DNA from 2 places in the Methylophilus sp. VKM B-3414 genome. Region 2 is predicted to be linked to the other one. Evidence: riboswitches for the same ligand, from Rfam matches in the RefSeq annotation. Region 2 holds a riboswitch; the other holds the start of a gene.
The links. Region 2 has a riboswitch for cobalamin ahead of nrdA (class 1a ribonucleoside-diphosphate reductase subunit alpha). Riboswitches for the same ligand answer to the same signal wherever they lie in the genome.
Positions count from the first base shown of each region.

Region 1: linked by a shared signal. The riboswitch ahead of Q9292_RS04395 (TonB-dependent receptor domain-containing protein) and the one ahead of nrdA (class 1a ribonucleoside-diphosphate reductase subunit alpha) in region 2 are both predicted to bind cobalamin.

Region 1 covers NZ_JAVTLI010000003.1:456,889-461,141, reverse strand. Annotated here, with positions in the region: gene Q9292_RS04415 (EVE domain-containing protein) at 1-63, opposite strand, end outside; gene Q9292_RS04410 (DUF2237 family protein) at 132-491, shown strand; gene Q9292_RS04405 (cell division protein ZapA) at 775-1,077, opposite strand; gene Q9292_RS04400 (hypothetical protein) at 1,080-1,316, opposite strand; cobalamin riboswitch at 1,407-1,619, shown strand; gene Q9292_RS04395 (TonB-dependent receptor domain-containing protein) at 1,619-3,661, shown strand; gene Q9292_RS04390 (hypothetical protein) at 3,749-4,253, shown strand, end outside.
Region 2 covers NZ_JAVTLI010000001.1:240,925-245,177, reverse strand. Annotated here, with positions in the region: gene nrdA (class 1a ribonucleoside-diphosphate reductase subunit alpha) at 1-1,599, opposite strand, end outside; cobalamin riboswitch at 1,777-1,998, opposite strand; gene Q9292_RS01145 (TonB-dependent siderophore receptor) at 2,257-4,253, opposite strand, start outside.

The sequences.
Region 1 (4,253 bases), on a different contig from region 2:
TCCCGCCAAATCATCAATGGAGACATCCGAGGGTTCGGATTTCATTAACCAGTAACGCGCCATGCCTGAAAACCTTCTTTACACATCTAAATGCCAGTATCATAAACCAAGTTAGAGCACAGTTGAAAATCATGACAAAAAACGTTTTAGGCACCCTTCTGATCCCTTGCAGTATGCAACCAGTCACAGGCTTTATGCGTGATGGTTGTTGCAGTCACCACCCGGAAGATTTAGGTAAACATACCGTCTGCGCAGAAATGACAGATGAGTTTCTGGCGTTTTCGCAAGCGCAAGGCAATGACTTGTCCACCCCCAGACCAGACTATGCATTTCCCGGGCTCAAGGCTGGTGATCGGTGGTGCCTGTGTGCGAGAAGATGGCTGGAAGCCAGTGAAGCCGGTTACGCGCCGCCAGTGATTCTGGAGTCTTGCCACGAAAACTGCCTGGAAATCATTAGCCTGGCGGACCTGAAATACCACGCCTTGAGATAACAAGACAAAGGTGCGAGAGGGGATGTGCTAAGGGGTTACCTGAGCCGCTAATCCTGAACCAAAAAAGTTCAGGTGGTAACAGCCTAAGGTACATTAGGTTCGCACGCCAAGGGCGTCTTAAAAGACCGCCCAACTTAGTGCGATCGCACCGCACCTGATGAGCCGAAACCTATAACAAAGACTAGTTCAAGGAATTTTGGACTCAGGCAACGCCTTAGCACACCACATTTATGATACGTCATTTAATACTAATGACGGTTAAAATTTTGTGAAATGAAGCGGATTACAATAATTTGTGCTGGCCGGACAAAACATCATCGATCTGCTGCTGCATGGTAGAAATGCGCTTTTTCACATCGCCCACATCAACCCCGCCGCTACGCGTATTCAACAACTCATGGGTAATGTTCAGCGCGGCCATGATCGCAATCCGCTCCACACTCACCATCTTGCCCACATCACGAATTTCGCGCATTTTACCATCAAGGTAACCCACCGCCTGCAATAAACTGTCGCGCTCTTCGTCGGTACAGGTCACGCTAAACGCGCGACCCATGATCTCGATATCAATCGGCTGCTTGGCCATGACTAACGACCTTCCTCAGGCAATGCCGACAACAACCGCTCCAGCTGTACACTGGCTTGCGTCATGTTCAGCTTTAGAGATTGTGACTCCTGATGCAAACGCGTGACCTCCTGACGTAACTCCACGTTTTCGTCACGCAGCTGGCTGCACAAAGCAATCAGCTTCGTCACACGCTCTTCAAGACTTTTCAAATCGGCATCCATCAGCCCATTATCTTTTAAAAAAACGAGTGTGGTCAATAGCTAAGCGCATTTTTTCAAAGTAAATTAAGAATTTGAAGCCCCTCGCAAGACACCATGCAACTGGTCAAAGTCAGTGCTTTAGACTAGAATGCCGAACAGTTGTCAGGTGCCTGCGTCTGCGTTCTTGCAGACAAGGGTGAAACTGGGAAACAGGTGCGCGAACCTCGTTCGCAATGCCTGTGCTGCCCCCGCAACGGTAAGCAAGTGCGGGTCTATCCATACGCCACTGAGTAAAAACTTGGGAAGGCGATAGACCAAAACTTGCCAGCCCGGAGACCGGCCTTATAACTTAAATAAGCATGGAAATACCGCGGGGTGACGGTTTCAAAACGAATGACATTCTCAAGCTATTAAATGTCTCCATCAATGTCTTTGATGTTGAGCCTGTCTACCTTGCGTTTCCTTTTTACTTTTTGCATGCGGGGTCGCATGCATTATCGGAAACAATCATGAATAAAAAAATCATTTTGGGACTCATCGCCCTTTCTCCTACGCTTACTCAAGCGCAAGAAGTCTTTTCAAATAGTAGTAGTGAAATTGCTTCACTGTCTTTGGATGAAGTTACTGTAACGGCAGCCAGGGTTCCCGTTTCGACTAAAACAGCTACTGGAGATGTTACTGTCATTACTCACGATGAAATTGATCGTTTAAAAGGCAGTTCACTTCCTGACTTGCTCAGACTGCAACCGGGTTTACAAATTTCCACCAATGGAGGCATGGGAACCGCAAGCAATGTATTTTTACGTGGCACCAATGCGGAACAGGTTGTGATTTTAGTGGATGGCTTGCGCATTAATTCGGCAACATTGGGTACGACTGCGATTGAAAACCTGCCGCTTGCGTTGATAGATAGAATAGAAATTCTTCGTGGCCCAGCTTCCAGCCTGTATGGCGCAGATGCCATTGGCGGAGTTATTCAGATATTTACTCGGCGGGGGAAAACCGATCAAACAAGATTTTTTGGTAGCGTAGGCGCAGGTAGCTATGATACCTACACAGGTAGCGCAGGGTTTGGCAGCCGCTATCGTGCCTTGCAATTTGGGGGGCAAATAAACAGCTATGACACACGCGGCATATCTGCCAAGAAACACCCACCTCAAGCCATTGATCGCGATCGGGACGGCTATCGTAACTTGAGTGGAAGTGCCTATGCCGACTTAGAGTTCAGAGAGGGACACAGCCTGGGCGTCAACTTCATGGAATCTGATGGACGGAATGATTTTGACAATGCATATAACAACTACTCTACAACCAATCAGCAGGCCTATGGCGCAACGCTCAAAAATCAACTTACTGAACATTGGAACAGTACCTTAAAATATGGAATCGGTCGCGAGCGCTCGTTTAGCCTGAATAGCGCTACCAGTAATAGTAAATTCGACTCAAAGCAGACTCAGATCACATGGCAACACGATTACTCCCTAGCTGTTGGGACCTTAACATTTGCCTACGATAGACTCGAACAAGATGTAGATACTTTGTCAAATGGCATTCCAAGCATTAGCAGAACAAGAAATGATGACGGCTTTCTTGTGAGCTTTGTGGGAAACCGTGCTGCACACAGCACCCAGATGTCAGTGCGTGAAGACCATAACAGTCAATATGGCAACTACGTTACGGGCGGTTTTGGTTATGGTTATACATTTTCGCCAGAATGGAAAGTCACTGCTCAATATGGTTCTGCGTTTAGAGCACCTACATTTAACCAATTGTATTTCCCTAGCTTTGGTGATCCAACGCTCAAACCAGAAAAGTCTGATAACTTTGAAACGAGCCTGCGGTACCAAAACACCGCCATACAGGCCAAAATGACTGTATTTGAGAATCACATTCGCGACCTGATTCAGAACGTTGGGCCTGCAACCTCAGGATGTTCCTTTACAGGATTCTGCCCCGTCAATGCCGGTAAAGTTGTTATTCAAGGACTAACCATCGAGGGAGGTGCCATGCTGGACGATGAATGGCAACTCGCTGGAAACCTCACTATTCAGTCCCCAAGAAGCGATGATACAAATAAACTGCTGCCAAGAAGAAGTCAGCGCTATGGCAATTTGCAGTTGCTATATAAATCAGGCAATTGGAATGCTAGCACCGAACTCTCAGCATCATCAGCTCGTTACAACGACGCGGAAAATAATTTCAGATTAGGGGGCTACACTTTATTAAACGCTTCGCTTGGCTATCAGTTAGCTTCCCACTGGAAACTTCTCGCGCGGGCAAACAACCTTTTGAATAAAGATTATGTATTGGCAACCACCAAGAGCTCGTTTTCCCCCAACGCGCCTGATTACAACACCATGGGTACCAACGTCTTTATCAGCCTGAATTACGATATGAAGTAAACCGGGAACGGGGGATTTTGCCCAAGCCCGTGCGAATTGGGCTAAAATCCACGTCTTATAATTAACCTTAATTTTGGAGTCGTTGGCATGCCACGTAACCTTTCAACTCAGTCTCTGGCAATTGGCTTTCTCATTGCCTTGATGGTCATTATCACGCGTGGTCATCATTTTGCTTCGATTGATTTTTTACCGAGCGCTTCTTATGCAGCGTTTTTTATCGCGGGTTATTACCTGCGCTCAACGCTGGTGTTTGTGGCCTTGCTGGGATTGTGTGCTGCGCTGGATATGGCAGCCATCACCTGGGGCGGTGTGAGTAATTTCTGCGTGACCCCTGCTTATGGCTTTTTGTTGCCGGCTTATGGCAGCATGTGGCTGGCTGGCCGTTGGACTGCGTCGAACACCACCTGGCAATTAAGCAGCCTGTTCAAGCTGACAGGGGCGGTATTGGTGGGATCTGTGCTTGCTGAGCTGTTTTCCAGCGGTGGGTTTTACTTCTTTGGTGGCCGCTACGCCGAACCGACCCTGGTTGAGTTTGGCGCGCGTCTGGTCAAATACTTCCCGAAACAAATTGAAGCGATTGCATTTTGGGTTG
Region 2 (4,253 bases):
ATAGCTGGTGCCGTTTTTGGCCAGGTAATAGGCATAGTTGATCACACCCACGCCCAGTGAACGGCGCTTATTGGTGGCGTTGAGCGCGGCTTTGACTGGGTAATCCTGGTATTCGAGCAAGGCATCTAATGCACGAACCACGAGCTCGGCCAGGCCTTCGAGCTCGTCCAGCGATTCCAGCGCGCCCAGGTTAAATGCTGACAGGGTACACAGCGCAATTTCGCCTTCGGTGTCGTTGATGTCATTGAGTGGCTTGGTCGGCAGTGCGATTTCCATACACAGGTTGGACTGGCGCACCGGCGCAACAGCCGGATCAAACGGGCTATGCGTGTTGCAATGGTCTACGTTCTGGATGTAGATACGGCCGGTACCGGCGCGCTCTTGCATCATGAGCGAGAACAAGTCTACGGCAGGCAAGCTGCGCTTGCGGATGCTGTCATCGGCTTCGTATTGGGTGTACAGGCGCTCAAAGGTATCCTGGTCGGCAAAAAACGCGTCATACAGGCCGGGCACATCATGCGGCGAGAACAAGGTGATCTGTTCACCTTTGATCAGGCGCTGATACATGAGGCGGTTGATCTGCACGCCATAGTCGAGGTGGCGCACGCGGTTTTCTTCGACGCCACGGTTGTTTTTAAGCACCAGCAATGACTCAACTTCGAGGTGCCACAAGGGGTAGAACAACGTCGCCGCCCCACCGCGTACCCCACCCTGTGAGCAGGATTTGACCGCAGACTGGAACAGCTTATAGAACGGCAGGCAGCCGGTGTGCTGTGCTTCACCGCCACGAATTTCACTGCCCAGCGCACGGATACGGCCGGCGTTGACGCCGATACCGGCGCGCTGCGACACGTATTTCACAATCGCGCTGGAAGTGGCGTTGATGCTGTCCAGGCTGTCGTCACACTCAATCAGCACGCAAGAGCTGAACTGGCGTGTCGGCGTCCGCACGCCAGACATAATTGGTGTCGGCAGTGAGATCTTGAAGGTAGACACCGCATCATAAAAACGCTTGATGTAATCGAGACGCGCCTGGCCTTTGTAGTTAGCAAACAGGCTCATCGCCACCAGAATGTAAAGAAACTGCGGACTCTCGTAGATCTTTTTGGTGACGCGGTTTTGTACCAGGTATTTGCCCTCAAGCTGCTTGACCGCAGCATAAGAGAAATTCATGTCGCGCCAGTGGTCCAGATAGCCATTTAGCGTATCAAACTCTTCGCGGCTGTAATCCTTGAGCAGGTGCGGATCGTATTTGCCCAGCGCGGTCAGGTTGGTCACATGGTCAAACAAATGCGGTGGCTCAAACTGGCCATAAGCAATTTTGCGCAGGTGAAAAATATTCAGGCGCGCGGCCAGGTACTGGTAATCCGGCGTTTCTTCCGAAATCAGGTCGGCAGCAGATTTGATGATGGTTTCATGGATATCGTCGGTGCGGATACCATCATAAAACTGGATATGGGAGCGCAATTCAACTTGTGACACCGACACATTATTGAGGCCTTGTGCGGCCCAATCAATGACGCGATGAATCTTGTCGAGGTTAATCGGTTCCTTGCGGCCATCACGTTTCGTGGCTTGCATGGATTCGTATTGTGTCATGGTGGCTCCCAGTGCTGGCGGCGGAAGGGACACGGCACTGGCTGCGGGGCGCATTTTTTCTGGCAATAGCCTGCCCGTTGTCGAGCAATCAAAGAAAAAACCTGCACCCGTTTAAAGACCAGACTTGCAATCAGTACAGGACTCACTGCATCTGCCGAGGACACCCCGCCTCAAACGTTAACAAGAAAAAATCACGGCAGGTCTCCTGGCTCTCAGGTCATGATTGTTTGCCTTGGCCTTCCCGAATCGCTTCAGTGGCGAGCAAAGCAGCAAACAACTCGCTGATTACAGTTGCGGGGGCAGCTCTGGCTTGACAATGGCCATCGCCATCGCGCACCAGATTCCCTTTTAAAGACAGGCACCGATCAGTGCCCGTATACCGTATGGACGTGACTATAAATCAATATATACGCATTTTCAACACACAAAAACACAATATATTGTTATGAGACACTAAGTGATTGTTTTGCCTGAATATATTTTTTTGCAAGGCCCAGAGCAAGCATTTTGTGCTGTGACCTGATGTTTGCCCAGCCTCAAAAAATGCTTTTTTGCCTCACCGCCAGGCGACCGGAGGCGACAAGCCAGCGTCAGACCCGCCTACTGACGCTGGCGAGATGGCAGCCGCCATCGCAGCCACCCGCAAAGTTATCTCGCTTAAAAATCGAGTTGTGCACTGGCTTTAAAGATACGCGGCTCGCCTTGCGTCAGGAAATTCCAGTCGCCATGTGCTTGCCAGTATTTTTCGTTGGTCAGGTTCTGCACCCCGGCACGCAAGGTGAGTTGATGCGCGTTCAGCTTGGTGTGATAGCGCGCACCGAGGTCGAACAAGGTATATCTGTCCAGTGCATGGGTATTGGAGGCCTCAAGATAACGCCGACCGACGTAACGCGCGCCTGCCGACAGTGTCAGGCCAGGCAAATCCATCACCTGGTAGTCCGCATACAGCGCTGCACTCCAGCTGGGAGCATTGGCGGCATCCTTGCCATTCACGCTGGCATCATCACTTTTGTTTTCGCTTTGCATCCACACCAGGCTGCTACGCAACGCCCATTGGCTGCCTAACTCGACACGGCCAGCCAGGTCTAGCCCGCTCAACACCAACCCTTTGCTTTGTTGCACATAGACATTGTCTGCATTGGTATACGCCAAACCACGCTGCATGCGGAACAGCGCGGCCTCGGCCGACCAGAAACTACCCTGTTGCTTGAGGCCAATTTCATACTGCTTGCTTTCAAGCGGGCCAAACGACTGGTTTTCGTTATTGGTGCCTATGGGTGCCGTATTGCCTTCTTCGAGCGCTTCAACATAGCTGGCGTAAGCCGTGATGGACGCTTGTGGCTTCCAGAGCAAGGCGTAAGTCGGCGTCATTTTGCTTTTTTTGTAGGTGGGGCCATTGGGCTGATTTTTTTCATAGTTGCTATGTCTCAGACCAATAATCGTGCTCCATTCCGGCGTCCACTGCAGGGTATCACTCATAAACACACCGACATTACGGGTTTTGAAAATGGTACTGAGATTCCGGTTGATACTTGCGTCAGGATCAGTCTCATCACTGCGGCCAGTGTAAAGATTACCCGTCCCCAATAAGGCAAAACTGTCCGGTGCGCCACTGCGATGCACCGTCTGCAAGTCTGCGCCAGTGACCAGAGCATGCTTGATCTGGCCGGTTTCAAACTGGCCATGCAGCATCAGATTAGCTGACTGATTGTGATGTTGGCTATACCACTGCACTTGCGCATCGCTAAAGTTTCCCGCATCGTCATTGATGGTCATATAACTATCGTAATTGGTACGCCTGAGCTTGGAAACCCGCGCCGCAGTGCTTAAATACCACTGGTCATTAAACTGCCAGCGCAACGCCGTGCCTGCCGTCATCATCTCGGTTTCATGATAGGTGAAGTCCTGCGTCAAGCGGCGTGCGCCGTCAATCGGTTTAGGGCTGGCGGCATTTTGATCCACCACCAGGGCAAACATGGATCCATTGACCTTGCGCTTCTGGTAGAGACTATCCAGCTCAACCGTGAGTTGATCAGAGGGTTTGAAATCCAGCGCCACAGAGGCAGAGTCGCGCTTGATCGGGGCATCAAGATAGGTATCCCCTGCCTCATGGATGTAGTTAATACGCATGCCCGCACGCCCCTCTGCAAAGCGGCGACCAACATCCAGATTCAGGTTGTACTGGCTATCCGTCATTAAGCCCGCCGTCACGCGGGTGACTGGCGTATCCCCGGCGCGTTTGAGTCTGTAATTGAGGATGCCGCCCGGTTGCGCAAAGCCGTACATAAAACCGGACAAGCCTTTCAGCAGCTCAACCTGCTCAAAATGCTCAATCGGTAAATCGGTGTTCCATGGTGAAATATTCAGGCCATCGATCTTGTAGCCATTCAATAAATCCAGTGCCAAGCCTCTCACCGTAATCATGGTACTCTCCCGGGCCACGCCATTACTGGACGCGGTGACGGCTGCATCCAGCTTGAAGGCCTCGGCAACATTGCTAGCTTGGCGATCTAAAATGTCCTCAGCCTTGACCACACTGACTGAAAACGGGGTATCGAGTAAGGACTTGTCGCCCAGCGCCCCCTGACTGGCAGTACTCGCTTCATAACGGCTTAACAGACCGTTACCCTCTTTACTGGCCTGCACCTGTACCT